3 regions of the Caballeronia sp. LZ034LL genome follow, and region 2 is predicted to be linked to each of the others. Evidence: predicted binding sites of a transcription regulator. Region 2 holds the regulator's gene; each other region holds the start of a gene.
The links. Region 2 encodes FliA, which starts transcription of late flagellar genes. Its sites were predicted from a motif close to CTAAAGTTTNNNNNNNNNNNGCCGNTA; they were not measured.
Positions count from the first base shown of each region.

Region 1: a site for FliA is predicted at 3,998-4,024, ahead of QCE83_RS00435 (flagellin). Genes of this name have one in related genera too.
Region 3: a site for FliA is predicted at 7,409-7,435, ahead of QCE83_RS09895 (DUF4088 family protein). Genes of this name have one in related genera too.

Region 1 is NZ_JARUXR010000001.1:91,331-101,939, forward strand. Features, by position in the region: gene QCE83_RS00420 (sodium:calcium antiporter) at 1-269, shown strand, start outside; gene QCE83_RS00425 (flagellar protein FliT) at 401-700, opposite strand; gene fliD (flagellar filament capping protein FliD) at 710-2,224, opposite strand; gene QCE83_RS00435 (flagellin) at 2,391-3,899, opposite strand; gene QCE83_RS00440 (aldo/keto reductase) at 4,144-5,094, shown strand; gene rpsU (30S ribosomal protein S21) at 5,472-5,684, shown strand; gene QCE83_RS00450 (hypothetical protein) at 5,795-6,160, opposite strand; gene QCE83_RS00455 (hypothetical protein) at 6,190-6,615, opposite strand; gene QCE83_RS00460 (DNA-3-methyladenine glycosylase I) at 7,080-7,685, opposite strand; gene QCE83_RS00465 (BadF/BadG/BcrA/BcrD ATPase family protein) at 7,800-8,732, shown strand; gene QCE83_RS00470 (Cof-type HAD-IIB family hydrolase) at 8,846-9,685, shown strand; gene QCE83_RS00475 (hypothetical protein) at 9,779-10,060, opposite strand; gene aqpZ (aquaporin Z) at 10,363-10,609, opposite strand, start outside.
Region 2 is NZ_JARUXR010000001.1:2,936,618-2,947,226, forward strand. Features, by position in the region: gene QCE83_RS13550 (UvrD-helicase domain-containing protein) at 1-2,016, shown strand, start outside; gene QCE83_RS13555 (c-type cytochrome) at 2,106-2,996, opposite strand; tRNA gene QCE83_RS13560 (tRNA-Arg) at 3,346-3,421, shown strand; gene QCE83_RS13565 (HipA domain-containing protein) at 3,524-4,435, shown strand; gene QCE83_RS13570 (HIRAN domain-containing protein) at 4,445-5,191, shown strand; gene QCE83_RS13575 (aromatic ring-hydroxylating dioxygenase subunit alpha) at 5,770-6,762, opposite strand; gene QCE83_RS13580 (GGDEF domain-containing protein) at 7,077-8,081, shown strand; gene QCE83_RS13585 (RNA polymerase sigma factor FliA) at 8,143-8,874, opposite strand; gene QCE83_RS13590 (MinD/ParA family protein) at 8,893-9,810, opposite strand; gene flhF (flagellar biosynthesis protein FlhF) at 9,803-10,609, opposite strand, start outside.
Region 3 is NZ_JARUXR010000001.1:2,142,557-2,153,165, reverse strand. Features, by position in the region: gene QCE83_RS09925 (phospholipase D family protein) at 1-931, opposite strand, end outside; gene QCE83_RS09920 (MATE family efflux transporter) at 1,290-2,735, opposite strand; gene QCE83_RS09915 (RNA-binding S4 domain-containing protein) at 2,965-3,186, opposite strand; gene QCE83_RS09910 (hypothetical protein) at 3,482-3,946, shown strand; gene QCE83_RS09905 (hypothetical protein) at 3,999-4,259, shown strand; gene QCE83_RS09900 (ATP-dependent helicase) at 4,417-6,546, shown strand; gene QCE83_RS09895 (DUF4088 family protein) at 6,560-7,321, opposite strand; gene QCE83_RS09890 (AzlD domain-containing protein) at 7,487-7,822, opposite strand; gene QCE83_RS09885 (AzlC family ABC transporter permease) at 7,819-8,592, opposite strand; gene QCE83_RS09880 (AraC family transcriptional regulator) at 8,724-9,545, opposite strand; gene QCE83_RS09875 (CreA family protein) at 9,600-10,073, opposite strand; gene QCE83_RS09870 (FCD domain-containing protein) at 10,377-10,609, opposite strand, start outside.

The sequences.
Region 1 (10,609 bases), 2.8 Mb from region 2:
GCATCCTGTGGGCGCGCAGGGGGAAGGACACGCTGGCGTTCGGCAACATCACCGGCGCGATGGTGTTCCAGGGCACCTTGCTGCCCGGGATCGGCATCATGCTGACGCCGTGGGAACCGCGTGTCGAAGTGCTGACCGGCGTGTTGATCACGCTGGCGGCGGCAGCGTGGCTGCGCTTCAACGCGAAACCGAATGGCGTAGTGTTGTGGGCGCTGCTCGGGAACGGCGTGCTGTATGCGGCGTATCTGGCGCTGACGTTGGGTCGATAGAGCCCGACGGCTCGAGCCCCGCCGCAAATAAGAATGCCCGCGCGAGGCGGGCATCAAGAGCGAAGCAGCGCGCCCGACATCGGCGCGTTGTTCTTGTTGTTCTTGTGTTATCGGCGTGGCAGCAGAGAACTTTAGAAACGCGCAGCTTGTTGATAACGGCTTGCGGCTTTGGCGCCGTCCATCGAACGGCGGTAGTTTGCAGCGAGCGCCGTCTGCGCCATCTGCGCGCGCGATGCGACGGCATCGATGCTCGCCTGGATCTTGCGGATGACCGCGAGCGACTCCGCCGGCTGCTCGGCCCGCAGCGCCATGACGAGCGGTGCGCGCGCTTCGGTCAGCTCGGCGGCGCGCGCCCAGTCTTCGTTGCCCACTGCCGCTTCGATGGCCTCGGTCAGCGACCAGGCTTCCTGAATCAGTTCGTGCTGGTTCATGTCCGGTCCTTAGCTCTTGTTGGTGGCCAGCGCGCCGGCGCTGTTGGTGCCGCCGAAGAGGGCGGTCAGATAGCTCGACTGCGTCGCCATCGAGGACATCAGCGAGTTGAGCGCCGTGAACTGGTCGTTGTACGAGGTGGTCAGCTGCGCGGTGTACGCGGTGAGCTGCGTCTGCTGATCGGCGATGCTGGTCAGGTCATCGTTGAGCGCGGTTGTGCGCGTGTCGATGATGCCGCCGGTCTGCAGGAACGCCGTCAGGCTCGTGTTCAGTTGCGCGGCGACGCCGTCGGTCGTGTTGAAGAGCGAGGCGACCGTGCCGCTGCTGTTGGTGAGCGCGTCTTCGTCGGTCGAAAGCGTGCCGTCCGGCTGCAGCGTGATGCCGATCGACGCCAGGTTCACCTTGCCCGTGCCGACGCCGATGCCCTTGCTGATCGTGCTGGAGATCGTGTTCTTGATGGTGTTCATCATCGAGTCGCCGAGCAGCGCGCCTTGCGAGCTGGCGGTCGAATCGAACGACGTCAGCGACGACGCCGTGCTGATGAAGTTGTTGTAGGCGGTGACGAAGGCATCGATGGCGGTCTTCTGGCCGGTGACGTCCTGGCCGATCGTGAGCGTCTGCGTCGTGCCGACGGAGTCCGCGGTGATGTTCATCGTGACGCCCGTTACCGCTTCCTTGATCGTGTTGCTCGAACTCGTGACCGGCGTGCCGGCCACCGTCAGATGCGAGTCCAACCCCGCGCTGGATTGCGTCCAGCCGCTGGTGCTGCTGACGGTGGTGTGCTCGGGGACGGTGATGGTCTTGGTCGGGTCGGTCGGGTCCGGATCGGTGGTCGTGGTGGACGAGCTGACCTGAAGCTTGTTGATGGCGGAGGTGCTGTCGTCCGCCGTGACATCGACGCCGATCTGGTTGCCGAGACCCGTCGACGTGGAGCGCAGCACGAGGTGCGCGCCGTCCGAGCCGTTGACGATGGTCGCGGTGACGCCGGGATTGTCGGACGCCGAGTTGATCGCCGACACGATGCCCGACAGCGTGTTGTTGCTGCTGTCGAGCTTGATCGTGCTGCTGTTGTTGCCGACCTTCAGCGTGATCGAGCCGGTGCCGAGCGCGTCGGTGGTCGAGAACGTGCCGGACGTGATCGATTGCGCCGAGGCGATGTTCTGTACGTTGACCGCGTAGCTGCCGGCCACGGCCGTGGTGTCGGCGCTGCCGGTGAGGCCCTTGCCGTCGGCGGTGGCGGTGAACGAGCCGAGCGTCTTGCCGTTGGCGAGATTCGTGATCGAGCTTTGCAGCAGCGACAGCACGGACTTCAGGGTGCCGATCGCGGTGAGCTGCGTGTTGTCGGCGGTCTTCTTGTTGTTGAGCGCGTCAGTCTGGCCTGCGACCTTCGCGTTGACGATCGCGGTGACGAGCGAGTTCACGTCCATCGTCGAGTTGGTCGAACCGCTGATGATCGACTGTGCGGCCTGCTGGACGGCGCTGGTCGGATCGACAGTGGAAGCCGATGTCGTGGCTACGGTGGTCATGTGTGCTCCGCTCGTGTTACTTCGCGATCGTTTGGAAAAGGGCGGAAGTCGTCATCTTCCGAAAACGCGCATAGGGAGACGAGCTCCCTTTGCGCTGACTGCTTTGTTGCTTCCGGCGCGCATTGTACTGGCTGATGCGCGCCGGTTACAGCGTCGGCCGTGATGCTTAGCCGAGGAGCTTCAGAACTTGCTGGGGCATCGAGTTCGCTTGAGCCAGCACCGAGATACCGGCTTGTTGCAGCACTTGAGCCTTCGACAGGTTCGCGGTTTCCTGCGCGAAGTTCGCGTCGGTGATCTGCGACTGTGCCGACGACAGGTTGGTCGACTGAGCCGTCTGCGTGGCAGCGATCGACGAGAAGCGGTTCTGCGCGGCGCCGAGGTCAGCTTGAATCGAGTTGACGTCGTTCAGTGCGTTGTCGATCGATTCGATCGCGAGGTTCGCGCCATTGGCCTTCGTCAGGTCGATGTCGGAAACCTTCGGCGGGACGTTTTGCGCGTTCGCTTGAGCGATGCCGGCAGTGGCAGCGGTGGCGTTGGGGTTGGACGTGTCGAAGCCGGTCGGCGTCGTGCCGAGGGCGCCGCCAGCCTTGAACGTGACCGAGCTTCCCTTCGTGTTGTCGGCGTTCGCCGTGACGGTGAACAGGGCCGCGCCAGCCGTAGCAGCATCATTGCCGTTCTGGTCGGTGTACGTCATCGTGCCATCGGACTTCTGCGTGATGGTGATCGACGTGATCGTGCCCGCGCCGGCCGCAGCGGCAGCGCCAGTGGCGTCCACGTTCAGGCCCGAGATCGTGCCGAACACTGCGGTGTTGCCCGTCGTCGGAAGCGTTGCAGCAGCGCTGGTCGTGTTCAGTGCGTCCAGTGCGGTTTGAGCCGTCGTCTTTGCGCTCGCTTGCGTCGATGCTGACAGTGCGCCCGTCGTGTTCGCGGCCAGCGTCAGCGACGTACCCGTGCCGGTCGTCGTGCCTTGGAACAGCGCGGTCGTTGCTGCGCTCGACAGTGCCTGGTTGTTCTGGTCGGTGAACGTGAAGCCGCCCTTGCCGTCAGCCAGCACGTTGATCGACGTGATGTCAGCCTTGGTTGAGCCCGTTGCTGCAGCGCCGGCGCTCGTCAGGCTCAGGCCCGAGAGCGTACCGATCGTCGCGCCTTGTTGCGGCAGACCGCCACCGAGTTGAGCAGCCGACACGCCGTTGCTCAGATCGATACCGATGGTCTGGCCGACGTTCGCGCCAACCTGGAACGACACCGTGCCAGCCGAACCGTCGAGGACGTTCGTGCCGTTGTAGGTCGTTTGCGAAGCGATACGGTTCACTTCAGCGATACGCTGCGTCACTTCCTTTTGCAGCGAAGCCTGGTCGCTCGACGAGAGCGAGCCGCTCGAAGCCTGCACCGCCAGCTGGCGAATACGTTGCAGGTTGTCGGAGATCTGCGACAGGCCCGAAGCAGCCGTCTGGGTCATCGAGACGCCGTCGTTGGCGTTCGACACACCTTGGTTCAAACCGTTGATCTGCGAGGTCATGCGCGAAGCGATGGCCTGGCCCGCTGCATCGTCGGCCGCGCTGTTGATGCGCTTGCCCGACGAGAGGCGGGTGATCGCCGAAGACAGCGCGCTTTGCGTGCTGTTGAGGTTCTGCTGAGCAACCAGCGAGTTGATATTGCTATTGATACCGATCATTTGTTCTCTCCTGGGAGACTAATCTGGCTTTGGCTAATGGCACCGAGTTGTTGCCTGGCGGTCCTGCGCTCGGTGATAGCCGGCCGCCTACTTGAGGTTATCGGGCCACTCGAAAAAAACTTAAGGCCGGGCTAACCGATTTGTGTAACGAATAGTGTCGAAAGCCTTCGAAGGCCCACCCAGCAAGCCTTCCGAATCACGCGTATGCTTTTTAGTCCCTCTTCCACGCGGATTCGGAGCATTCATGCAGACACGTAATGTCGGTATATCGGAATTGAAAGTCGCGCCTTTAGTTTTTGGCGGCAATGTATTTGGCTGGACCGCCGATGAACGCACGTCGTTTTCCATCCTCGATGCATTTGTCGATCACGGTCTGAATTTCATCGATACCGCCGACGTTTATTCCGCCTGGGTCGAAGGTCATCAGGGCGGTGAATCCGAGACGATCATCGGCAAGTGGTTCAAGGAGAGCGGCAAGCGCCACAAGATCGTGCTCGCGACGAAAGTGGGCAAGCTCAGCACGCGCCCGGGGCTGACGGCCGCGAACATCGCCGCAGCCGTCGACGATTCGCTCCGACGCCTGAAGACCGATTACATCGATGTCTATTTCTCGCATTACGACGACGAACCCACGCCGCTCGACGAGACGCTCAATGCCTATCAGAAGCTGATCCAGGCGGGGAAGGTGAGGGTGATCGGCGCGTCGAACTATACGGGCGAGCGCCTGGAGGAAGCCTTGAAGGTCGCGAAGGATTCGGGCCTGCCCGCCTACCAGATCCTTCAGCCGGAATACAACTTGTACGATCGGGAAGCCTATGAAACCGGACTCGAGCCGGTCGTGCAGCAACATGACGTGGCGGTCGTGCCTTACTACGCGCTGGCGAGCGGCTTTCTGTCGGGCAAGTACCGCTCGAAGGCGGACACGCAGAACAAGGCGCGCGGTTCGCGCGTCGAGAAATATCTGGATGCACGCGGCCTGAAGATCCTCGATGCACTCGACGAAGTCGCGAAGCGCAACGACACGACACCCGCGACGATCGCGCTCGCGTGGCTGATCGCGCGGCCCAGTATCACGGCGCCGATCGCGAGCGCCACGTCCGTCGCCCAACTGGATAGCCTCGCGGCCGCGACGCGCCTCGCGCTGTCGGGCGAGGATGTCGGGCTCCTCGACGAAGCCAGTGCGTGGCAGAAATAATCTGTCACATCAAGGAGTTGGGCGGTGCGAGGTGTTGGCAGCGGCGCGCTGTTCTGGTAACATCGCGCCCGAATCGAGAAATGTGCCCGATTTCCTGCCTTCGCAGCCGAATGACACCGTCAAGATCGACAACGTCACACTCCGGCGGCGAACGGCTCCGAAACGCGCGTTCACGTCGTTCTTTCGAATGCGCATGCCGCTTCGGCGGCTGAATCCCAACTCTCTCTGTTCCGGCCTCCGTGGCCGCTTTGCTCGTGTCCGTCGCGGCGCGCTGGCTGGTGTCATCCAGTGCCGCGTCCGGCGGACGATCGGAGTGCCGGGGCGCGGCGGTTTTGTCGTCGCGCGCTTAGAAATACGTTTAGCAAACCAGGATTTACATGACCACTATCGTCCTCAAAGAAAACGAGCCGTTCGATGTCGCGATTCGGCGTTTCCGCCGCACCATCGAGCGCAACGGCACCATCGCCGAACTGCGCGAGCGCCAGTCGTACGAAAAGCCGACCACCGCGCGCAAGCGCAAGAAGGCAGCTGCCGTCGCGCGTCTGCGCAAGCGCCTGCGCAGCCAGATGCTGCCGAAGAAGATGCACTAAGCATCGCGTGCAAGCCGGGGACGCAATTCCTCGGCGTGCATGGCAAAAAGGCGGTGCGACCCGTGAGGGCGCACCGCCTTTTTGCTTTGTGTACGTGAGGAAGACTGGCTTCAGACGAACGCGTGCCGCTTGCCGAGCGCGGCCAGCAGATGCGGCCACTCATCCACGTCGGCGTCGTCGTGAACCTGCTCGAGTTCGATCAGCAAATCGATGATGTTGGGATCGTAGGCGTTCACATTCGACGCGTAGAGCGCGCGCATCAGCTCGCCGTCCTGCGCATGCCGGTAGTAGGAAATGCCGACACCTTCCAGCGCCGCCTCGTACAGATCGTCACGCACGAGCGAACCAATCGCGCACTTGCGGCCTTCCGGGCTGCGCAGGCGGCAGGAACCATTGTCATCTTCGGACACCGCGCGCTGGGTCAGCAAATGCGTGCTGACGCGTTCGTAAATGTCCTTAGGGCTCAACATCTTCATCGGGCTCAACATCACTACACCTACTGTACTCAGGCAGCCGTTTTCAGAAGTTCGGCGGAAAGCCCGAACTGACGCGCGATCGACGACAGACGCTCGCGCCATTCCCACTTGCCGAAGACGTCATGGACGTTTTGCAGGCAAGAAAGCAATTCGACGGTATTGGGATCGAACACGTTGATGCGCGCACGAAGCAGCGCGCGCTTGAGCGCCGCGACGCCGACATCCATATAGGCCGGCACATGCTCGGGCGGTTTTGCGATGTAGCGGATAGGCACGCCTTCCATCGCCGTGACGTAGTCGCGCGGCCTGATGAAACGGCCGACAGGGCAGCCGCCGCAGTAACCGCGATAGGCGCCGCCGCCATGCGGGAGCAATGCGGCCTGTCCCTGCACGAACAGATGCTGTACGGCGCTGTTGAAAATCTCCTGATGGGTCAGGAAGTTCAGGCTTTTCATGATCTTCTCCCCTGCGCCCCTGCGCAGCGGCCATGCGTTTGAATTCGAGAACCTGCACCTGCTGCTCCGGAACGGCGGCGTTGTTGCGATGCTCAGCAACATCAAAAAACGCTGATGCCTTCCGGTCACTGCTTCGAACACGGCGCTTTTCCCGGCCTGGGCGTTCGGTCTCACTATCGCCCTGTGTGCTCGCATCGGATTTCTACACTCGATGAACGATCCGTACACCGTCTTTATAACGGTTCGGCCCGGTAAAAAGGTGCGCCAGCGCACGCGAGGACGCCATTTTTACACGTACCGTACGTTCGTGCAGTGCGGAAAACCCGGTCTGATGCCTTGCTGTTCGGGGTTTTGCGCGTGCTTCACTGCAAAAAAACATGCTTCCATCAGGACTTTCCCTAGCAAGGGACAATCGCACTCGAAAATGTGGCCAAAAAACTAAAACTCTCTGCGCTTCGAGTCCTTCACTTCGATCTCGGCGACGCGCGCTTGCGCCGGGTTCCGGCAGAGGTTCGCGCAATGCATCCGGCCGCGTGATCGTTGACCATGCCGGTTGCCTGCATGAACGCATAGCAGATGGTCGTGCCGACGAACTTGCAACCGTACTGCTTGAGGGCGCGGCTCAGGGCATCCGATTCGGGCGTCGAGGCGGGCGTGGGATGCTTCGCGTCGCGCGGGGTATCGATGGTGACACCGTCGACAAACGACCAGACGAAGTCCGCGAACGATCCGTGCTCCTGCTGGATCTGCTGGACCGCGCGCGCGTTGAGCACCGCTGATGTCACCTTCGCGCGATTGCGCACGATGCGCGCGTCCTGCACTAGCCGCTCGATGTCCTCGTCGGTGAAGCGCGCCACGCGACCGATGTCGAAATTCGCGAACAAGGCGCGGTATCCCTCGCGCTTGTTGAGGATGGTCGACCACGAGAGCCCAGCCTGCGCGCCTTCGAGCACCAGCATCTCGAACAGATGCTGGTCGTCGTGGGACGGCACGCCCCATTCATGGTCGTGGTAGTCGATCATCGCGTCAGTGGTTGCCCACGTGCAGCGGGCCAGTTGGGTGTCTGCCATGTGCGGTTCCCGGTGGTCATCAAGGTCGCTTCAGCATAGCGGAACGTTCTCGTCGCGCCACCTCGTCCATTTGGCTAATTGGCGCAGGCCGCCGCGGCCGGTAAGCTGGCGTCCATGAAATCCATTCCGACTTTGACTTCCCCCACCGCAGCAACAGACGCCTTCCTGCTCGGCATTGACGGCGGCGGCAGCGGTACACGCGTGATCCTCGCGGACGCGCAGGGCGTTGAGCTCGCACGCGCCAGCGGCGGCCCGTCGGGTCTCGGGCTCGGCGTCGAGCGAGCCTGGCAGTCCATCGAGGACGCGTGCCGCAGCGCGTTCGCCAGCGCGGCGCTGCCGTTTGACTGGCGTGCCTGTGCGCTCGGCTGCGGTCTAGCGGGCGTGAACAATGCCGACTGGCTCGCGGCCTTTCTTGCGGCCGCGCCCGAAGTGCGCGCGTTGCGCGTCGAGAGCGACGCCTACACCACGGTGGTCGGCGCACATGGCGGCGAACCTGGCGTGATCGTCGCATTGGGTACGGGCAGCATCGCGGCTGTGCTGGCCCAGGACGGGGTATGCCGCATCACCGGCGGCTACGGTTTTCCGAGCGGCGATGAGGCCAGCGGAGCCTGGCTCGGGCTGCACGCCGTGGTTCATCTGCAGCGCGTGCTCGACGGTCGCGCCGCAGAAGACGGCTGGTCCCGTGAATTGCTCGCCCGGACCGGCGCGACGGATCGCGACAGTCTCGTCGTGTGGCTGTGCAACGCGAACCAGACCGCCTACGCCACGCTCGCACCCAGCGTCTTCGCGTTTCGCGATCACCCTGGTGCCGCACGGTTGCTCGCGCAGGCCGGCCAGGAAATCGAAGCGCTCGTGGCTGCGCTCGACCCGCACGGCGCCTTGCCCATTGCCTTGTGCGGCGGGCTCGCCGTTCCGTACGAGCCGTTCGTGCCGCCTGGTCTGCGCGAGCGGATGCGCGCGCCGCGTGCAGATTCGGCCGCGGGCGCGCTCGAACTGGCGCGCCGGGCGGCGTCCGGGTCCAGAGAGGCTGCGGGCACTGCGCGATAAAATGGCGCACTTCGCGGCAGGTTCCTCCGCTCATCGCTCCGCACAGGGCGCGCGCAACCAGGTAGGCAGTGTACGCAGCGCACCCGGCGCCTGAGCCCACGACAAAGGCAGGCATGTACTCGGCCATCGCAACCGATCTCGACGGCACGCTTCTGAATAGCGACCACCAGCTCGATCCCTTCACCGCCGAAACCGTGCGCACGCTGGCGGCGCGCGGCGTGCCCGTCGTCATCGCGACGGGACGGCATTATCGCGATGTCGCCGGCATTCGCGACGTGCTCGGTGTCGACGCCTATCTGATTACATCGAACGGGGCGCGCGTGCATGCGCCGGGCGATCAGCGCATCTATTCGCGCGATCTCGACCCGGCCGCCGTGCGGCGCCTCGTGCAACCGGATCTCACGGGCACGCATGGGCGCGTCATCGTCAATCTGTTCGCCGACGACGCCTGGCTGATCGACCGTCATGCGCCCGAACTGCTGGTCTTCCACCAGGACTCGGGATTCAAATATGAAGTGATGGATCTGCGCGAGCACGACGGCGAGAACATCGCGAAGGTGTTGTACATCGGCGAGCCGGCGGATCTCAAGGAAGTCGCGGCGAATCTGGAACGCGAGTTTGGCGACTCGCTGTATGTCACCTATTCGCTGCCGGATTGTCTCGAAGTCATGACCTCCGACGTCTCGAAAGGCCGCGCGCTGCGTTTCGTGCTGGAACGGCTCGACGTCGATCCATCACAGTGCGTTGCTTTCGGCGACAACATGAACGACATCGATCTGCTCGAAACTGCAGGGCATCCGTTCATGATGAACAACGCCAATCCGGACCTCATCAAGCGGCTGCCTGATGTGCCGCGCATCGGCAACAATTTCGAGGCGGGGGTTGCGCATCAGCTGCGCAAGCTGTTCGGGATTCGCGACGAACTGGCTTCGCCGGGTTACCCGCAGGACTGACGCTGGTTCGAGCAAAACGCAAGACGGGCGGCTGGTGTGGTCCAGCCGCCCGTCGCGTTTTAGTGGTCTCCCGCGAGCGGGGCATGCGCGTGCTTAGCCGCGATGTCCCCAGTTGTTGCCATAACCGCGATGATCCCAGCCGGTGCGATTCCAGTGGCCTTGATCACGGCCGTCGTGCCAGCGCGGTGCTTCGTGACGGTAGTACGGTGCGCGATACATCGGCGCCGCCGGGCGGACATAAACGGGAGCCGGGGCCACATAGGCCGGCGCGCCGAGCGACACGCCGATGTGCAGATCGCTGTGAGCCTGAGCTGCGCCGACTGCACCCATGGCAAGACCGGCGGCGACGAGCATGTGAGTGACGATGCGCTTCATTGTGTTTCTCCTTGAAGGCGACGTGTATGTCGCATGAGTCCAATGTACGGGCGCAGCGTCTTACACGCTTCGACGACTTGTTACCGTATGCAAGGACGAAGTAAGGAGAAACGGAAACGCTCTGATTCGGAGAGCGTGCGTGTGAGCCCCGTCAGACGGGCCTCACACGCAAGTGGTTTGCAACAGATGCTTAACGGCGCGGCAAATCATAAGCAAGCTTCGTAATTCGGCATTACATTTGTCGCGCCGGTTTAATCATTCGAGTCTTCAAAGAGCGTGTCCATCAGCCTTAGTTGGCTGCCTTAATCGGCCTCGCGAGCAGTCTCCGCGAGCGGAAAACCCACCGTTTTCGGGTTGCCGCGAACCTCGGAAGGCTCCTGCCGGAATGCCTGACGCGTAAGCGACGGATAGACCAGCCCTGCGATGATCGCGCCCACGATAGGCGCAATCCAGAACAGCCACAGCTGATCCAGCGCCCAGCCGCCGACGAAGAACGCCTGGCTCGTCGAGCGCGCAGGATTGACCGACGTATTGGTGACCGGAATCGAG
Region 2 (10,609 bases):
GGCGCAGGCAGCGGCAAGACACGCGTGATCACGCAGAAGATCGCGCATCTGATCGAGGGACGCGGCTTCGAACCGAGGCACATCGCCGCGCTGACGTTCACGAACAAGGCCGCGCTCGAAATGCGCGAGCGCACCGCCAAGCTGCTCGAAGGCAAGACGCTAACGGCGCCGGGCAAGGAAGGCCGTCGGATTCCTGTCAATCAGTTGACCATCTGCACGTTTCACTCGCTCGGCGTGCAGATCATGCGGCAGGAGGCGGAGCACGTCGGCCTGAAGCCGCAGTTCTCGATCATGGATTCCGACGATTGCTTCGGCATGGTCCAGGAGCAGCTCGGTACCACGGACAAGGGGCTGATCCGCAAGATCCAGTCGATCATCTCGCTGTGGAAGAACGCGATGGTGTCGCCCGATCAGGCGTCGGTGCTCGCCAGCAATGAGGACGAACATCAGGCAGCGATCGTCTATCGCAGCTACGCGGCCACGCTGCATGCCTATCAGGCGCTCGATTTCGACGATCTGATCCTGCGCCCCGCCCAACTGTTCGCGCAGAACGAGCAGGTGCGCGACAAGTGGCAGAACCGTCTGCGCTACCTGCTGATCGACGAGTACCAGGACACCAACACCTGCCAGTACGAACTGGTGAAGCTGCTGGCCGGGCCGCGCGCCGCGTTCACGGCCGTGGGCGACGACGATCAGGCCATCTACGGCTGGCGCGGCGCGACGATCGAGAATCTCGCGCAGCTCGGCAAGGACTTTCCGAAGCTGCACGTTATCAAGCTGGAGCAGAACTATCGCTCGACGGTGCGCATTCTGACCGCGGCGAACAACGTCATTGCGAACAATCCGAAACTGTTCGAGAAGAAGTTGTGGTCCGAGCACGGCATGGGCGACACGATCACCGTCACCGGCTGCAACGACGAAGAGCACGAGGCGGAATCCGTCGTGTTCCGGCTCTCGGCGCACAAGTTCGAGCGACGCACGCAGTTCCGCGATTATGCGATTCTCTATCGCGGCAACTTTCAGGCGCGCATCTTCGAACAGGTGCTGCGTCGTGAACGCATTCCGTATGTGCTGTCGGGCGGCCAATCGTTCTTCGACAAGGCCGAGATCAAGGATCTGATCGCGTATCTGCGGCTGATCGCGAATCCCGACGACGATCCCGCGTTCATCCGCGCGATCACGACGCCACGCCGCGGTGTCGGCAACACGACGCTCGAAGCGCTGGGGGCGTTCGCGGGCGCGGCGAAGGTGTCGCTGTTCGAGGCGGTGTTCATGGGCGGCATCGAGGCGCGTCTGTCGGCGCGGCAGGTCGAGCCGCTGCGCACGTTCTGCGAGTGGATTCGCCGGCTGTCCGACCGCGCCGCGCGCGATCCGGCCACCGAAGTCCTCGATGACATGATGGAGGCCATTCACTACGAGTCGTATCTCTACGATGCCTACGATGAACGGCAGGCGCAGTCGAAGTGGCAGAACGTGCTCGAGTTCCTCGAATGGCTGAAGCGCAAGGGCACGAAGCCCGAAGCCGCGCTGGGCACGGAGCAGACCGGCTTCGACACCGCCGACGGTCTCGCCGACGAAGGCAAGAACCTGCTCGGACTGATCCAGACCGTCGCGCTGATGTCGATGCTCGAAGGCAAGGAAGAGGATCCGGATGCGGTGCGCCTGTCGACGGTGCATGCGTCGAAGGGACTGGAGTATCCGCACGTGTTTTTGGTGGGCGTCGAGGAAGGCATCATGCCGCATCGCGGCGGCTCGGACGACGATACGCCCGTCGACGATGCGCGCATCGAAGAAGAACGCCGGCTGATGTATGTCGCGATCACGCGGGCGCAGCGCAGTCTGCATCTGAACTGGTGCAAGAAGCGCAAGCGGGCGCGTGAGACGGTGGTGTGCGAACCGTCGCGCTTCATTCCCGAGATGCTGCTCGACGACGCGCCGCCGCCGACTGCCGAAGAAGCGCCGCTGTCGCCGAAGGACCGGATGGCGATGCTCAAGGCGATGCTGCAGAAGAGCTGATCCCCGCGCCGGGGTTCATTCGGTGCAGTCAAAAAAAGAACCCTGCGACTCTCGCGTGCGCAGGGTTCCTTGCTTTGCGGCCTGGCCTCTTACTTCGACGCGTTCACCATGTAGTCGACGGCGGCCTTGACATCGGCGTCCGGCGCGTTCGATCCGCCCTTGGGCGGCATCGCGCCCTTGCCGTGCAGCGCATAGTTGTAGACGGTGTCCATCGGCTCTTTCAGACGCGGCGCCCAGGCGGCCTTGTCGCCGAACTTCGGAGCGCCGAGCACGCCTGCTGCGTGACACGCCTGGCAGACCTGCTCGTAGAGCGCCTTGCCGGCTTGCGCGGCGTCGGCGCTTTGGGCGCCGGCAGCCGGGGCCGGTGCGGCCTGCGGCACCGATGCCAGCGCGGCGACGGCAGCTGCGGCCTGTGCGTTGTCGTTGGAACTCGCAGCCGCCGGTGCGGAAGCAGCGCCCGCTGCGCTTGCCGCGGCGCCCGGCGCCGGTTGCGCGGGTTCCGCGAACTTGGCGCCGCCGTTGTTCGCCATGTAGACGACAGCGCGCGCGATTTCGAAGTCGCTGTAGTCGTCGGGATTCGTGCCGCCGCGGGCGGGCATCGCGCCCTTGCCGTTGAGCGCGTTGTGCAACAGCGTGTCGTAGCCTTCGCTGATGCGCGGCGCCCACGCACCGGCATCGCCGAACTTGGGCGCGCCGGCGGTGCCGGCGGCGTGACAGGCGGAGCAGACGGCCTTGAAGACGTCCTCGCCGGTTTTGTAGACGCGCGGGGCATTGGCGTCGCGGACATCGACCTGGGCGGCGGGCGCGATGCGCTCCTTCACGGAGGCTTCGATATCGGTGCCTGCGCCGGTGCGCGTCGAGTTGTTCACATAGACGGCGAGCAGAATGATGATGGCGACTGGAATGCCGAATCCCGCAATGATCGCGACGATGAGTTGACCGGGCGTCTTGATCGGGGCTCCGTGGGGTGCTTCGCTCATGCTTGTCTCGTCTCCCGTTTTTTGGTGTGAGTCGGTTCAGTGACAGCGTGACAGCTACCGCATGCATTGCCTTGGCGCTCAGACCGTGCGCCGAGACAAGCCGTGGGGAAAGGCTCGGTCGATTATAGACGGAACGTTTGGACGGCGGCACAGGGCGACAGCACGACCGGACGGGCGTTTACCCGAATCGTGTGATGCTTGAGGCGCAAGCGGGCATCGAGATTGCAGCGCCGCGCGATGGACGGAGTCATGGAAAACAGGTATCCTCTCGGATTCGCGTGGGCCTTGCAGCTGGCTTTCTTCGAGCCGCTTGCCTTGTTACCTTGTAAATAAGCAGCCCACCGCCGATGCGCCCGTAGCTCAATGGATAGAGTACTGCCCTCCGAAGGCAGGGGTTGCTGGTTCGATCCCAGCCGGGCGCGCCAATCTCAATGAGGTAATGAAAACGACTGGCCCGCTCTACTCGGCGGGCTTTTTTGTGCGTCGACTTTTTGCGGACTTATTCAGTCCGTTCTGCGAGATGCTTAATGTTTGCGGTTTTCACAGTTCCTGATGACGCTGCAGAGATCACCGAGCAAATTGGGACGAAGTACAAGTTTTGGTTCGAGGATGAGCATCTAGGCCGAGCTCTCTTCAAGGAGGGACGTCCGAACACCGGCGAGAACTGGGCTGAAAGGCTAGCTGCGGAGCTCGCCCTTGTGGTGGGTTTGCCCCACGCGTACTATGAGCTTGCAAACTTTCGGCAAAGAACGGGCGTCATCAGCAAGAGCTTCGTCCCGGATGGCGGTCGCTTGATCCACGGCAACGAATTGCTTGGCGGGGTTGAAGCGGCGGCCGACGACGCCGATACAAAGTTTTACCGGGACCGAAGCCACACAGTGAGCCGTGTCTTCTCGTACTTTCGTGCAGTGTCAGAGGTGCGCCCGCCGGTGGATTTTTTGGCTTGCCCCGGAATTGAGACAGCAATTGACGTGTTCGTCGGATACCTTATGTTCGACGCTTGGATTGCGAATCAGGACCGGCACAATCAGAACTGGGGATTGGTGCGTGGATTCGGCAAGGACGTTCATCTTGCCCCTTCCTATGATCACGGGTCGAGCATGGGTCGAAACGAAACAGACGAACGCCGAATACAGATCTTGACGACGCGCGATTCGCGTCAGCAGATGTCGGCATATGTTGCTCGCGCTACTTCCGGCCTGTATCCGCCAATGGCGACGGAGAAGGCAAAACCACTGTCGACCATTGACGCTTTCGGATATGCCATGAAGCAGCGCCCAGCCGCCGGGGCAGCATGGCTCAACAAACTACGTGCGGTAACACCCGACGTCATTGCGTCGCTTGTTGATCTAATTCCGGGAACACACGCCACGGAAGTTACCAAAGAATTCACCAGGCAGCTTTTGCAGCACAACTGCGCAAGGCTGCTGGCCCTTTAGGGGAAGAAGATGGACACACTGTTTGTCGCTTGGCAAGATGCCGAATCAAGGGAATGGATTCCTGTGGGTCAGCTAACCCGTGTGGACGGCATCTACAAGTTTGCGTACACACGAGGCGTGTTGCGCGCGCCCAATTTTCATCCGTTCGGGCGTCTCAGCGATGTACATGCGACGTATGAGTCGAGCACCCTGTTCCCGGTGTTCGCAAATCGTGTGATTCCGAAGTCCCGCCCCGAGTACCGGGATTACCTTCGGTGGATCGGTTTGACTAACTTGGATTCTGACCCATTGAATGTGTTGGCCATGACCGGAGGCGTGAGAGGAACAGATTCAGTCGAATTGTTTCCTCAGCCCAAGCGGACTGCCGACGGACGTTACCAGATCTCATTTTTCGCCCGCGCGCTGCGGCACATTCCGAAGAGTTCGCTAGATGCTATTGCGAGCCTCAAGCAAGGCGATACGCTTCGGCTCTTGCGCGACTGCCAAAACGGACATGATGAATTCGCATTGTGCCTGTCTACGCTTCCGCCATCGCATCTCGTCGGCTATTGCCCCAAATACTACGCGCGAGACATCACAAAATTTTTGACGGAGGATCCTGGAGCCGTTTCCGTCACAGTCCGGTGCGTGAACGTCGATGCGCCGCTGGACATGCGACTGCTTTGTACAGTAACAGCGCCGTGGGGCAACGGATATGCTCCGTTTGTGAATCATGCGGACTTCGAGTTGCTTGGACGGGAGACCGCCGCCGCGTAACGGTGTGCGCCTGACCATGACGCCTGATTTTGGCCGTGTTCTCGAACAGAAGATGACCGTCGTCGTTTGAGCGGTACCAATTATCTTTTTCTGCGTGAATTTGCCGGCGATCTTTAAGGTTGTAATTTCTAGGTCGAATATTCGACTGAACGGTCCGGTCCGCATCCATCGGCTGAAGTATGACCGGCCCGTTCTGACGGGCGGGCAACTGGCCATCGATCAAGCCCCCCGGCATACCTTGCGCTGTCACAGCGTAATGCACTTGCGCCGACTACCGATCGGTCATTCCGTGCTTCCAACTTTCCTCGTTGATTACGTTTGATCTTCTTCATAGACGTAGCCATTGATGCGCTTTGACCCGGCGCACTCGCGCCGTACACGATCGGCAACGCGTCACCCGATCAACACGCCGAGGATCGTATGGAAGAGTCAATGAGGCTCACAAATACTAGTGACCTTACGACTCTGAAGGAAATATCTAGGACGTGACTGGACGGAAGCGGTTTGTAATAAATCGACTCCGAAGGCAGGGGTTGCTGGTTCGATCCCAGCCGGGCGCGCCAATCTCAAGACTCCCGCTACGCCCCACCCGTCGTCCCCCACCCGAACTCCCGTTCCGCCAGCCATCTCCGGTAAGCCACCGACATCCGGTCGCACCTCTGATGCAGCTCCGCATCGAGTTCCAGCGGCAAGCACCTCGGCCATTGCGATTCGACTATCGGCGTGTCCTGCATCAGGATCTCCATATTGAAGTCATAAAGCTCCCGATCGCTGTGCGTCGAGTCGTCTTCATGAATGGAGACGAGCCACGCCCGCGTTTCCGTCTCCGACACCGGCGACGCCACCAGCATGATGTGCAGCGCGCCCTGCCCGCCGGCGGCCATCTTCGTGAGGCTCGCAATCAACGGCCGCCTGACGCGATACACATAGTCGATCATCGCGCCGTCGTCCTGCCCCGGCATGCCGGCCGGTTGCCAGTAACGGCACTGCCGCGCTTCGAGTCCGCCATCCACAGGAACGACTTCGTAATCAGGCACCTCGGTATGCGCCTGCTCGCCCAGAATCCCCGCGTGCACGAAGGAGAAATGGGCCATGTCGAGAAAGTTCTCGACCACTCTCGGTGCCGATGACCTCACCGTCTGCGGCGCAAGATTGATACGGCGCCCGCCGGGCACATCGGCTTCCGGATAGAAGTCGAGTGCATACGCGGGCTCGCCGAAACACATCCAGACCACGCCGTACTTCTCCTCGCTGACGAAGGTCGTCGCGCAGGCGCGTTTCGGCGGACGCAGTGCGGGATTCGACGGGATATGCAGACATTGCCCCTCGATGTCATACCGCCAGCCGTGATAAGGACAGGTGATCCAGTCGCGCGATACCGTTCCGAGCGACAGCTGCGCCCCGCGATGCGGACAGTAGTCGCGCCACACATGCGCTGCACCGAGACTGTCCCGCCACACGACGATGCGCTCATCCGCGACGACGAATCCTCGCGCCCCGCCCTCCGGCACGTCCTCACTGTTGCAGACCGCCAGCCATTCGCCTTGCAGGGAAGAAGCGTTGTTGTTCATTGTCATGAGCCGTAAGCAGGAAGCGGAAAGCGGGAGGATTCAAGACACCGCATTCTCCCCAACCGATCCTGCAGCGAAATCGCAAAAAGTAGCAGAATAGCGGGTCGCGCGACGGTGCAACCCGATGCAACACCTTCGCACCGCTTCCCGCGACGGGGCCGCAAAAAAAGAGACAGCAGCACACCATAACAGCAAGAAATCACCATCCAGGGGTTCATATGGAGCAGGCGCATCAACCGGCACGCCGGATCCAGGCTTTCATCGGGTCCGGGCACCGGAGTCCCGAACGGGAGCAGGCCACGCTTCGTGTCTGGATGGGGACAGCAGTGCTGCTCGCGTATGGCCTCTTCGAGTGGTGGCGCCCGTCACACGATGCCTCGATGGTCGTGCGGCTCGTCGCCCTCTATGTGTCCTACGGCGCCCTGACGCTGTTCGTCGTGAGCCGCGCGAGCGCCACGTCCCTGACGCGCCTCACGCTCACGACCATCGCCGATCAAGCCTTGCTCGGACTTGCGCTCGCGGCCGGCGGCGCCAGCGCGCTGCCGCTCATCTGGGTGATGTTCTGGTTCCTGATCGGCTCGGGATGCCGCTATGGCAAGCGCACGCTCGCGGTGTCCTGTGCGACGGCGCTCATCGTGGTGATCGCGCTCGGCCTCGGACAACCGTGGTGGCATGCCAATCTGCCGGCCGCGATCGGCCTGGGATTGAGCGTGCTGGGGGCATCGGTGTATCTGAGCGTGCTCGTCGACCGTCTCGGCAAGCTCAATCTGGATCTCGCGCGCCAGGCGTCCACCGATCCGCTCACCGGACTGTCGAATCGCTATGCGCTGGAGAAGATCGTCAACCGGGCGATGGCCGCGCCGCCCACCAGCCACGACGCCGATGACGCCACGGCCCTGCTGCTGATCGACCTCGACGGTTTCAAGGAAGTGAACGACACCTACGGGCACGCCGTCGGCGATGTGCTGCTGCAATCGTTCGCCCATCAGCTCGAGGCGCGACTGCGCCGGACCGACACCATCGCCCGGCTCGGCGGCGACGAATTCGTCGTGCTCGCGCATCAGGTGCGGGACCGCTCGGCGGTGCTCGCCGTGGCCGACAGCATCCATTCGGCGCTCGCCGCCATCACGTCAGTGCAGGAGCGGGCGGTATCGGTGTCGGCGAGCATCGGCGCCTGCCTGCTGTCCGGCGCGACGATCGCGCGCCCGTCCGACATGAACACGGTGCTGCGCGCCGCCGACCGCGCGATGTATCGCGCGAAAAGTCTGGGCGCCGGCAAGACCGTGTTCGCCGAAACCCACGACTTCGAAACCAGCTAAAAAAATGGCCCGCATCGCTGCGGGCCATCCGTGTCATGCGTCACCGTTCAAGCGTCGGGTTTCACGCTTCGGCGCCGGTCCAGGCCTGTTCGCGCAGCTTCGTGCGCAGACGCGCCACCGCCTGGCTGTGCAGCTGGCACACGCGCGACTCGCTTACTTCCATCACCGCACCGATCTCGCGCAGGTTCAGGCCGCGCTCGTAGTACAGGCTCATCAGCAGCTTCTCGCGTTCCGGCAACCGGTCGATGGCTTCGATCAGCGCGCCGCGCAGGCTGTCGTCCATCAGCGCGGACAGCGGATCCGAACGATCGACGCAATAGCGGTCGAGGAACGGCTCGTCATCGGCGGAACGGTCGAAGTCTTCGTAATAGATCAGCTGCGCGCCGTGCAGGTCCTGCAGCATCGACTGATACTCGTCGAGCGGCATGTTCATGTGCTCGGCAATTTCCGTCTCGCTGGCGGAGCGGCCGAGGTTCTGCTCGACCTTGTGCACCGCCGATTCCACCTCGCGCGACGTCTTGCGCATGCTGCGCGGCAGCCAGTCGTTGGCACGCAGTTCGTCGAGCATCGCGCCGCGGATCCGCTGGCTCGCATACGTTTCGAACTGCGCGCCCTGGTCTTCCTTGTAGCGGCCGGCCGCGTCCAGCAAGCCGATCATGCCGGCCTGGATGAGATCGTCGAGATCGACGCTCGCCGGCATCTTGGCGACGAGCTGAAGCCCCAGCCGGCGAACGAGCGGTGCATATTTCGTCAGCGTTTCGGACTGTGAGAGTTTGCCTTGGGCGTTATACATCTTGGTCACCTATCTTGATCACATCGACGCCGTGCTGCTCATGGCCAGTTCGTGAAGCGCGGCTGCACGATGCGCCGTCTCCCGTCCGCCCTGCTCAGAGTCGCCAACCGGAATTCGCGCGTCCGCCTGGCCGTTCGCCGCACGCGCATACGGCGCGGGGCGCATCGGCCAGTGCAGGAGCTCCGCCGCAATCGCGCGGTAGTCGCGTGCCGCGGCCGTGGCCGGGAACGCTTCGACTGCGCAGCGTGAGAGTTCCTTAGCCCGAGCGACGCGCGCATCCTCGGACACATATCCCGCCTGCACCAGCGACACAGCCAGATACCGGCTTGCGACGCCCGACAGGTTGTCGAACGCGACCGCCGCATCGGCCGGGTTCTGCACGTGATTGATCAGCACGCGGAACTGGCCGATCGCATGGGCGTAGTGCAGACGCTTCATGCACGCATACGCCTCGGTGATCGCCGACGCGGCTACCCGCGTCACAACGAGAAAGTCATGCGCCTGCGCCGCGAGCGACGAGAGCGCGCCATACCGGTCCAGCTGCGCGTCGATCAGCACGATGTCCGCCGGACCATCCAGCAGCGCGCGGCATTGCGCGGCGTCATGGCTGATGCGTTCATCGCGCGGCGCCGCGAGCAGCGAGAAACCGAACGGCGTGCGCCCGGCGGCGTCCGCGAGCGTGCTGCGGCCCGTCATAACCGCGGCGGCGGCGCCGGCATCCTCGATACCGACGAGCCGGCTGGCCGAAGCCGCGTTGCGATGCTCGTCGATCACGAGCACATCCTTGCCATGCACCGACAGCGCCGCGCCGAGATTCACCACCGTCGACGTACAGCCGATTCCCGCCGGGCCGCCCACAACCGCCACCACACGCGAGCCAGCTCGCGTGAGGAGCCGTCGCAGACCTTCTGCCTGATCGAGCACGAACTTATCCAAAGTGCACCCCATGCATGTCGGTCGAGGCACGCGCGGACAGCGCGGAAAGCAGCGCGGGGACTTCTTCGTCGTTCGGCACGAACGGCGAGCCGTCGCGCGGAATGCAGAACGCGCTCTTGATGAGGAAACGCTTGGTCGCGACGTACAGGTTCTCCGGCACCTTCTGTCCGGTCGAGACGTAATGCACCGGCAGCTTGTAGCGGATCACCGTGTCGAGCACGCCGCCGAGATTGGTGGCTTCATCGAGCTTGGTCAGGATGCAGCCCGCGAGCGGCGGCTGGTCCGGCGCGCTCTTGTAGGCCTGCACGACTTCGTTCAGCGTGTCGCCGTGGCTCGTCGCGTTGAGCAGCAGGATGCGCTGCACCGGATGGCCCGCGCCGCACAGCATCGCGATCTGGTCGGAGACCATGCGGTCGCGCTGGCTCATGCCGATCGTGTCGATCAGCACGATATGTTTGTTACGCAATTCGGACAGCGCCAGTTGCAGGTCGGCGGCGTCCTTCACCGCGTGCACTGACACGCCCAGGATCTTGCCGAAGATGCGCAGTTGCTCGTGCGCGCCGATCCGGTAGCTGTCGGTGGTAAGCAGCGCAACCTTGCTGGCGCCGAAGCGCATCACGCAGCGCGCCGCGAGCTTCGCCGTGGTGGTCGTCTTGCCGACGCCCGTCGGGCCCATCAGCGCGAACACGCCGCCGCGCTCCATCAGCGCGTCTTCGCTGTCCATCACCGGAATGTTGCTTTCGAGGACTTGCTGCACCCATTCGAGCGCGCCTTCGACACTCTCCATCTCCGGCATGTT
Region 3 (10,609 bases), 790 kb from region 2:
CCATTTCCCCGCGCGCGATCTGCCGGGCCAGCGGCGTCGCGTTGAGCGGCTTGGCGTTCAGCGGGTCCGCCTGGGCGCGCCAGTGCGCGCGCAGGTCGTCGCGGGTCTTGTCGAGCTCGGCGGGGTCGAACTTCTGCTTGTTCAGCGCGCGCAGCGGGTAGGAGAGCGGGCTGTTCCAGTAGTCGTCGAAGCTCGCGGAGATCTTCTGCGTGACGGGACCGGCGGCGAACACGTCCAGGTCGCGGAACTGCAGCGTCGGACTCGCGCTGAAGTATTCGTCGCCGAGATTGCGGCCGCCGACGATCGCGATCTGGTTGTCCGCGATCATCGCCTTGTTGTGCATCCGGCGCGTGAAGTGATTCAGGTTCGTGAAGAAATTCTGCGTGCGCTCGGCAAAGCTGCGCTGCGCGCTGCCGTACGGGTTGAAGACGCGGATCTCGATCTTGTCGTGCGAATTGAGCGCCGCCATGATCCGGTCGATGTCCTTGAAATTCAGGTCGTCGACCAGCATCCGCACGCGCACGCCGCGATCCGCCGCATACAGCGCCGCGCCGAGCAGCAGCTTGCCGGTGTTGTCTTCCTCGGCAATGTAGTACTGCATGTCCAGCGTCTTCGTCGCCGCGCGGGCGAGCGCGATGCGGGCCTGGAGCGCGTCGGTACCGGTCGGCAGCAGACGCACCGCGGACTGCTCCGGATGTTGGCGTTCGAGCGGCGTCAGCGCGGCTTCGAGCGGCGTCGCGGTATCGGGCGGGAGGGCCTGGCTTGCCGGACGGTCGAACGCCGTCGCGGGCGGGCGCGTGGCGCAGGCGCCGAGCAGCGTGACGGCCAGCAGCGCCGCGGCCAGGCCGCGCACGCCTGTAATGATTCCTCGCGGCGCAATGCGCCGACCCTTTCGCACGCCCGGCGCGCCACGCCGTGCTGCTCGCTGCATTCCCCGGCTTTCCGACACTTCGATTCCTCGTTCTCGTTGTCTCGACTCGTCCGTCGCTTGTGCTCTGGTGCGCGTGGCGGACGAAGCGTCGTAGCAAGAAGCGTTCTCCCGCCACGTCATCGAAACAATTCTAAGGGGAATCGTGAAACAGCCCTGCGGACGTCGGTGGCATGGCGAACGAGGAAGTCGGCGAAAGCGTGTGACGAAAAAAAAGCCCGCCTGGTCGAAGGCGGGCTGACAACCCCTGTCACAGATGTCTCAAGGAGGAGACGGATTCATCGTAACCATGGACGAGCGGCGCACCAACCAAGCATTCGTGCCATGCATTTCGTCATGTAGCTCATTTGCTTATCAGGCATCAGGCGTGGCCGTGCGGGGCGGCGCTGGCATCGGCGGCGTCCGGGTTCGGGGCCGCGCCCGTTTCGATGAACCGCCGGCTGATCCGGTGAAACCGCAGCGTCATCAGCGCGGCGACACTTGCGAGCCCGGCCGCGAGTCCCCACCACAAGCCCTTCGCGCCCAGTTCGAAGTGAAACGCGAGGACATAGCCCGTCGGAAAGCCGACGCCCCAGTAGCCGAACGCGGCCGCGAGCATCGGCACGCGGGTGTCGCGCAGGCCGCGCAGGCAGCCCGAGCCGACGGTCTGCATGCCGTCGACGATCTGGAACACCGCCGCCACGCCAAGCAGCGAGGCAGCGAGCGCGACGGTGCGGGCATTGGCGGGATCGTCGAGCTTCAGGTAGAGGCCGACGATCGCGTGCGGCACCGTGATCAGCACGAGGCCGGAGCACATCATGAAGCCGACGCCCAGCGCCAGCGCGACGAAGCCCGCATGGCGCGCGGCGACCGGCACGCCCGCGCCGACCCAGTAGCCGACGCGCACGTTCGCCGCCTGACCGATCGCGAGCGGCACCATGAACGCCACCGACGCCACGTTGAGCGCGATCTGGTGCGCGGCCAGCGGCGCTTCGCCGAGCAGGCCGACCATCATGCCGGTGGCGAGGAAGAGGGTGGATTCGACGCCGTAGGTGATCGCAACCGGCCAGCCGATGCCGAACAGTTCGCTCATCAGCGGCAGGCGCGGCCGCGTGCGCGTGACGAAATGGCGGTAGCGCGGCCGCAAATGCAGGAACGCGACGAGTGCGAGCGCGATCAGCCAGACGGTGATGGTGGTCGCGGCGGCGGAGCCGAGAAAGCCTTCGCGCGGCAGGCCGTAGGCGCCGTGAATCAGGCCGTAGTTGAGGAAGCCGTTGACGAACACCCCGCCGATCGACACCCACAGCAACCTGCGCGCCGCACCGATGGCCGGCAGGAACGCGCGCATCATGCCGACGCCGATCAAACTGCCGGGCGTGCCCCAGCGCAGCACCGCGCAGTATTCGCCGACGTTCTTCGCCAGCAGCGCCGGTTCGTGGAACGCGAGCAGGATGGCTTCGGCATAGGACAGCAGCACGAAGGCGGGCACCGCGAGCAGCAGCGAGAGCACGAAACCGGTCCAGTAGATGCTCGGCACGCGCTCGTCGGCGTTGGCGCCGCGTGCATGCGCGACCGATACCGACACCGACGTCAGCACGCCCTGCAGCAGCGTCACGACGACGAAGAAGAGATTCGCGCCGAGGCCGCCGGCGGCGAGCGCATCGGGACCGAGCGAGCCGAGCAGGATGGTGTCGGTGACGCCCATCGCCATCTGCGAGAGCTGCGCGATGGCGAGCGGCGCCGCGAGGCGCGCGGTGTCGGCGGCGTGACGGGTGAGGCTCGGCGGTCCTTGATGCGCGCGCTGCGCGCGCGTGGTCTGGGCTTGCATGGTTGAGAGCGAATCGAACGGAGAGGACGCGGCGGCGTGGCGGCGCGGCGTGGGGACGCAAGCTTCCTGACCGTGCCGACGTCAGGATTATTCCGCGCCGTTCTCGGGGCCAGGCCGCGAAACGAAAGATGACAAGCTTATTGCGTCGCGTGCGGCCTGTCGATGACGCGCCGGCTTATGCCGGGCTTTTGGCAAGCGCGTGACGCGTACGCTCAAACTTCGCGATGCGTCACTCGGGCGCGCGCACGCGGATGGTCTGGCCGTCGAGCTTGACGACCTGGCCCGCGCGGATCTTGCACGTCTTGCGCAGTTCCACGTGGCCGTCGACGGTGACATCGCCCATGGCGACGCGCGCTTTCGCGGAGCCGCCGCTGTCTGCGAGACCCATCAGCTTGAGCAGGTTGTGAAGTTCGACGAAGTCGCCCGTGAGGGTGAATTGGAGTGACGGCATGGACGGGCGAAGCAGGATTGCAGGAAGGAGACGTCCATCATAAACCACCGGCGCCACGCGCCGGGCATGCGCCGTGCTCCTTGCAAACGGGACCCCGGTAAACGGTTCGAAAGCAGTCTGGTTGGCAAATGTAGCCAGATGAAACCGTCGGTAACAATGACAGCTTTCGGAGAACTCGTCCGCGCACCGAGGGGTCCGACGAATTGACTGAAACAGCTTCGGTCATCTTTCCAAATCGACAAACGCCGCGCGGACAGCATTCCGGCGGCACACAAACCAGAGAGAGGACACGCTCATGACTCAAGCTCGCAATCTGTTGATCGGTACCGCCATTGCCACGCTCGCTGCTTCGAGCGCCTTTGCGCAAAGCACGCAGCCGGCCCCCATGACGCCCCCGCCCGCACAGGCGCAGACCATGCAGCCGGCGCCGGGCCAGATGTCGAACCAGATGCCCGGCAACGCCATGCCCGCGCAGGTCCAGCAACCGGCGACGCCGGCGCCGCAGAACCTCGTCGCGCCCGCTCCGACCGATCCGCTCGTGCAGCGCCGCAACGCCAACGCACAGGCCAACGCGGAGTACCGCGCGTCGAAGAAGGCGTCGAAGGCCGAACTGAAGGCGCAGCGCCAGCAGGCCAAGGCCGACTACAAGGAAGAGGTCAAGAACGCGAAGATCAATCGCAAGGCCGACAAGGACGCCGCCAAGGCCGAACTGAACGCCACCGAGCCGAGCACGCCGAAGGACACGGGACTGCAGCACTAAGCGGATCACTAAGCGAGTCGCTGTCCAGGCGGAAACGTTCAAGGGAGGACTTATGAAGCAAGGATCGAAGGCATTCCTGGCCGCGCTCGTCGCGGCGACGCTGGCCAGCGCGAGCGCGGTTTCGTTCGCGCAGACCACCAGCGACGCGCCGATGACGAAGGCCGATCAGAAAGCGGCGAAGAAGCAGGCGTCGGCCGACAAGGACGCGGCTGTCGCGCAGGCCAAGGCCGACAAGAAGAAGACCGAAGCCCAGTCCGAAGCCAACGAAGCCGCTGCGGACGCGAAGCTGAAGAACGCGAAGAAGGCGGACTGATCGTCTGAACGCATCGAGCAGCACGGCGAGCCCGGTTCCCGACGAACCGGGCTTGTTTCTTTTTGGGGCCAAAAGCTGAGCCCTGGCAAAGACTTGCGCGCAAAGCTTGTATGGATATACAGTGTGCGTCACTCTTTTCCCGCCCGTCCTTGTTCCCGTGCTCACGCTCCCCGATACCGCCGACACCGCTGCCGATGCCACCGCCAGACAAGTCGCGGACTATCTCGCGAAGCTCAACGAGGCGCAGCGCCAGGCGGTCGAATTCGGTGTCGATGAACCTGATCGCCGTGGCGGCCCGCTGCTCGTCATCGCGGGCGCGGGATCCGGCAAGACCAATACGCTCGCGCATCGCGTCGCGCACTTGCTGGTGAAGGGCGCGGACCCGCATCGCATCCTGCTGCTCACCTTTTCGCGCCGCGCCGCCCTCGAAATGACCCGGCGCGTGACGCGCATCGCCACCCAGGCGCTCGGCACGCGCAGCGCCATCGCGCAGGGACTGACCTGGTCGGGCACCTTCCACAGCGTCGGCGCGCGGCTGCTGCGCGATCACGCCGATCTTGTCGGACTTGCGCCGTCGTTCACCATCAACGACCGCGAAGACTCCGCCGACCTGATGAATCTCGTGCGCCACGAGCTCGGCCTGTCGTCGAAGGAAAAGCGCTTCCCGGCCAAGTCCACCTGCTTTTCGATCTACTCGCGCGTCGTGAACACCGGCGCGTCGCTGGCCACGGTGCTCGATCAGTCGTTTCCCTGGTGCCGCGAGTGGGAAGCCGACCTGAAGCGCCTGTTCGCCGCGTATGTGAACGCCAAGCAGTCGCAAAGCGTGCTCGACTACGACGACCTGCTGCTCTACTGGTCGCATCTCGCGGCGGAGCCGTCGGTTGCGGCGGACTTGTCGAGCCGTTTCGATCACGTGCTCGTCGACGAATACCAGGACACCAACCGCCTGCAGGCGTCCATCCTGCTCGCGATGAAGCCGGACGGGCGCGGCCTGACCGTCGTCGGCGACGATGCGCAGTCCATCTACTCGTTTCGCGGCGCGACGGTGCGCAACATTCTCGACTTCCCCGGACATTTCGACCCGCCCGCCGCCAGCGTCACGCTGGATCGCAACTACCGCTCGACGCAGCCGATCCTCGAAGCGTCGAACGCGGTGATCGGGCTCGCATCCGAGCGCTATACGAAGAACCTGTGGACCGACAAGGCGTCGGCGCAGAAGCCGCGCGTCGTCAGCGTCGCCGATGAAGCCGATCAGGCGCGCTATGTCGTCGAGAAAGTGCTGGAGGCGCGCGAAGGCGGCATGAAGCTCAAGTCGCAGGCGGTGCTGTTCCGCGCGGCTCATCACAGCGCCACGCTCGAGATCGAACTCACGCGGCGCAACATTCCGTTCGTGAAGTTCGGCGGCCTCAAGTTCCTCGATTCGATCCACGTCAAGGACGTGCTCGCCGTGCTGCGCTGGGCCGGGAATCCGCGCGACCGCGTCGCGGGCTTTCGCGTCGCGCAGTTGCTGCCGGGTATCGGGCCGGCGCTGGCCGGGCGGCTGCTCGACAGCGTGAGCGCGCCGCAGGCAGTGGCGTCGCAGGCCATCGCCGGTTTCCAGGCGCCGGCGCGCGCCAGCGAGGACTGGCCGCGTTTCGTCGGGCTGATGGCGAAGCTGTGCGGCCGCGAATCGGGCTGGCCCGCCGAGTTCGAAATGATCCGCCGCTGGTATGAGCCGCATCTCGAACGCAATCACGAGGACGCGGCGATCCGTATCGGCGACGTGCTGCAGATGGAGAGCATTGCGTCGACGTATCCGACGCGCGAACGCTTCCTCACCGAACTCACGCTCGATCCGCCCGACGCAACCAGCGACGAATCCGGCGTGCCGCTGCTGGACGAAGACTATCTGATCCTCTCGACCATCCATTCGGCCAAGGGCCAGGAATGGCGCAACGTGTTCGTGCTGAACGGCGTGGACGGCTGCATTCCGTCCGACCTGGGCACGGGCAGCGACGAGGAAATCGATGAAGAGCGGCGCCTGCTGTATGTCGCGATGACGCGTGCGAAGGAAGACCTGCATGTCATCACGCCGCAGCGCTTCTACGTGCACAACCAGACGCATCTCGGCGACCGCCACGTGTGGGCGCAGCGTACGCGCTTCATTCCGCCGCATCTGCTGCCGCAGTTCGAGACGGCGGCCTGGCCGCCGGTGATCGCGCCCACGGCGCCGACAGCCGCGGGGCTGGCGGCAGCCGCGAAGGCCAAGCTGGATATCGCGGCGCGCCTGAAGGGGATGTGGGAGTAAGACGGGCGCGCGATCAGCGCTGCGCGCGCGAGGCGCGCGGCGTGCGCGGCGGCGAGAAAATGCTGCGCAGCCAGGCGGCGAAGCGCGTGTAGCCGTCGTAAGGCTCTTCGACGAACAGTTCCGGGCGCAGCGAGCGCAGCATTTCGAGCACTTGCTGCGCTTCCTGCTTCTGGATCGAGCCATACACGATGCCGAGCCGCAGCAGACAGCGCAGTTCACCGAGCTTCTCGCGCGCCGTCGAGCCGATGCTCGTTTCCACCGAAATCTTCATTTCGTAGACGCGCTGGCGCAGCGAATCGGCGAGCCGCCATGCGGGCGTCTGCATCTTCTCTTCCACTTCGCGAATGTCCGCCGCCGCGGACTTGATCTGCGAGGCCAGCATGTCCACTTGCGATACGTCGCCCTTGGCTTCGGTGACGATGGCCGCCGCCCATTCGCGCGAGGCCTTGACGAGATCTTCCGCGGTCCAGTCGGCGCGAATCGCGAACGCGAAGCCATGTTCGGCCGCCTGCCGGATCAGGATCTCGACGACATCCGGAAACTCCTTGTCGAGCGCGCGCTTGGCCCACGCGTACTGGCCGTGCGAGAGCATGCGCTGCACGGCCTGCTCGGTGAGCGGCGTGTGGTTGTCGAGCAGGATCGCTCGCAAGAAGTCTTCGAACGACGGTGTGACGAACTGCGGATCCAGCTTCAGCGACAGACGCAGGAAGGCGTCGAAGTCGCGCTGCAAGGAAGCGATCGTCTCTTCGCGGAGCGAAAGGGTGATTTGACGCATGTTGGTTCCCGGTTCCGCTTCCGGATACGCCGGAAGCAGGTGATGCTGGTGGCGCCGCTTCTGTGAGCGGAGGCCATTCGCTTCTGATATCGGCGCGGGTTCCGGGAACTTGAGGCTTTCTTGGCGCTTTTTGAAGGCGGTTTGCACGCCGATGGAGGGAAAACGTTAGCGCAACACCAGCAGTTGCCAGACGAAGAACACGGTCAGGGACACCGCAATGGTCAGCAGCGGCCGTTTGCTGAGCACGCACACGATGACCGCCACGAGCGCCGCCACCAGCTGCGGATTGCGCCAGGTGAGCTCGGCGCCGGTGCCGTGCGGCGAGACGGTCATCGGCACGATGATGGCAGTCAGCACCGTCACGGGCACGAACGAGAGCGCGGTGCGCACGATGGGCGGGAAGGGCAGACGTTCGCCGAGCACGAAGACGGCGGCGCGGATCGTAAAGGTGACCACGGCCATGCCGAGGATGAGCAGCACGTAGTTCGAGGCAGCATTCATTGCGCGTGCTCCTTCGAAGCTTGCTTGCGTTGCGCGCGCTGGTCCCGCAGCGTGAGCATCATGCCGACCGCCACGCCCACGAGCACCGCCGCGAGCAGGCCCAGCTTGTACGGCCAGTCCTGCCACGCGAGCGACAGCACGCCCGAGGCCAGCGCCGCCGCGACGAAGCGCACCGCGACGAGCTGCGGCACGATGATCGCGATGAAGGTGGCGACCATCGCAAAGTCGAGTCCAAGCGACTTGAGGCCGGGAAACGCCGCGCCGAACAGCAGGCCGATGAGCGTCCACGCTTGCCAGTTCAGATACATCGCGACGCCGGAGCCGAAGAAATAGTGCGGTCCGATCTCGCCGGGATTGCGCTTCTGATAGTGCGCGTAGGCGACGGCGAAGACTTCGTCGGTGAGCACGGCGGCGAGCGCCCAGCGCCAGCGTCGCGGCAGATGCGCGACATACGGCGCAAGCGTCGCGGAATAGAGCACATGACGGAGATTGACGACGAGCGTCGTCGCCCAGATGACGGCGAAGCTCGCGTGCGACGCGATCAGGCCGACCGCGATGAATTGCGCCGACCCGGCGAACACGGCGAGCGACATCAGCTGGCCGTGCCACAGCGAGAGCGGACTGGCCGTGACGAGCGTGCCGAAGATCACGCCGAAGGGCGCGGCGCCGATCATCATCGGAAGGGTGTCGCGGGCGCCGGCGGCGAATTCGCGCAGTGCCTGGCCGGATGGCGGCGCGGACGGTCGAGTAGAGTGCCGCGCGGACTGCATGGCGGACGATTGTGCAGATGTTGCCTTCAAGATTTCCTCCTGTGACAGCGAGGATACGCAACGCGGTGTCCGGATGGCTTGTACGTTCTTGCGCTTGCCGTCGCTTCTTTGCGGTGCTTCTTTCCGGATGCTCAGCGCCAGCGGCCCGGCGGCACGCCGAACGCGCGCTTGAAGTGGCGCGTGAAGTGACTCTGGTCGGTGAAGCCGCTGGCCGCTGCGACGTCGGTGACCGACGCGCCCGAACGCAGCGCGGGGAGCGCCCGCACGATACGCATCTGGTTGCGCCACGCGTGCGGCGCGAGACCGGTCGTGCGCGCGAACAGCCGGGCGGCGTGAAAGGTCGACAGGCCCACCGTGCGCGCCAGTTCGGCGAGCGTGACGGGTTCGAGCAGGTCGTCGGCGAGACGCGATTTCATGGTTTCGACGCGTTGCGCGTCGGCGGCGAGCGACAGCGCCCCCGTGTGCTCCAGCGCGTGCCGTCCGACCAGCGTGGTGACGGCATCGACGAGAGCCAGTTCGGCCTCGAGCGGATCCGCGCCGCGCTCCAGCAGGTGATGCGCATGCACGAGACGACGTGCCAGATCGGCGTCGCGGATGATGTCATCCGGAAAGCGGGGCGCGACGGCGCGTTGTCCGCACAGATCGTGCGCCAGGTCCTCGACGAACGGCACCGGCAGATAGAACACGCGATAACGCCAGCCGACATCGACCGCCCGCGCGCCGGTATGCACTTCGCCCGGATTGATCACCGGCACCGAGCCGGTTTCCGCCACATGATGCGCGCCGCGATAGTCGAAGCATTCCGCGCCGGCCTCGATCACCGGCACCGTGTAGGCGTCGTGCCAGTGCGGCGTGAATTCGTGGTCGTAGTATTCCGCGGTCACCATGTCCGCGTCCGGCACGAGCGGCGAGCGCCAGTAGCGTGCGGCATCGCGGAAATGGGCGGCGTTCATGGCGTAAAGGCGAAATGGCGGATGAAGAAAGGAAACGGGAAGTTTATAACGTTGTCACTTCACCGGTATCGTCGTGCCTTCCGGCACGGGCACGGCGGTCACGCTGTTCTTCGGACTGCCGGTCGCGATGCGGTCGCTGTAGGTGAGATAGACGAGCGTGTTGCGCTTCGTATCGACCACGCGCACCACATGCAGCGTCTTGAAGATGAACGACATGCCGGCCGAGAACACGTCGGTCTTCTGCTTGAGCGGCTGGGAGAATTTGATCGGGCCGACCTGCCGGCAGGCGATCGACGCCTCGGTCGGATCTTCCGCGATGCCCAGCGTGCCCTTCACACCGCCCGTGCGCGCCCGCGAAACGTAGCAGGTCACGCCTTGCACGAGCGGATCGTCGTAGGCATCGACGGTCACGCGGTCAGAGCCCGTGAAGCGGAAGTTGGTATTGACGCTGGCGATCTCCTCGGCATGCGCGAGTCCCGCGCCGTAGAAGGAGGCCAGCAGTGCGAAGGCGAGGACGGGACGCTTCATCGACATCATCCGGAAAAGAAGAGGGGCGTCGTATTGTATCGACGCCCCTGGGTTCTTTCGATGTGTCGCACATCGGGTCCGTTCAATGGAAGATCAGGTAGAGAATTACCAGAACCACCACCGGCACGCCGAGCAGCCATCCGAGCAAGTAAGGCATGTTGTCCTCCTTCGCGTGTTTGTTTTTGACGGTTCCAGTATCGCGAAGGCGGCGCACGCACGTTAGCCGTGCGAGTCCGAAAGCTTTGTAGGTCCTGTCCTATCTTGAGCTTACGTAATCATTACGCTTGCGCTCGCTGATGTCCGTTATGCCCGCTTACGCGCCGGCCGATCGCGATACAGCGTCCGCACATAGTCCAGATGCTCGCCCGCGCATTCCCGCGCCCGTGCAGGGTTGCGCGCGACGATCGCATCGAACATCGCGCGATGCTGCGCCATGAGATTGGCCTCGACTTCGTCGTCGTAGTCGACCAGCCGATGCGACGTCAGCATCGATTCGCGCACCAGCTCGTTCAACCCATGCATGACGTGCGTCAGCG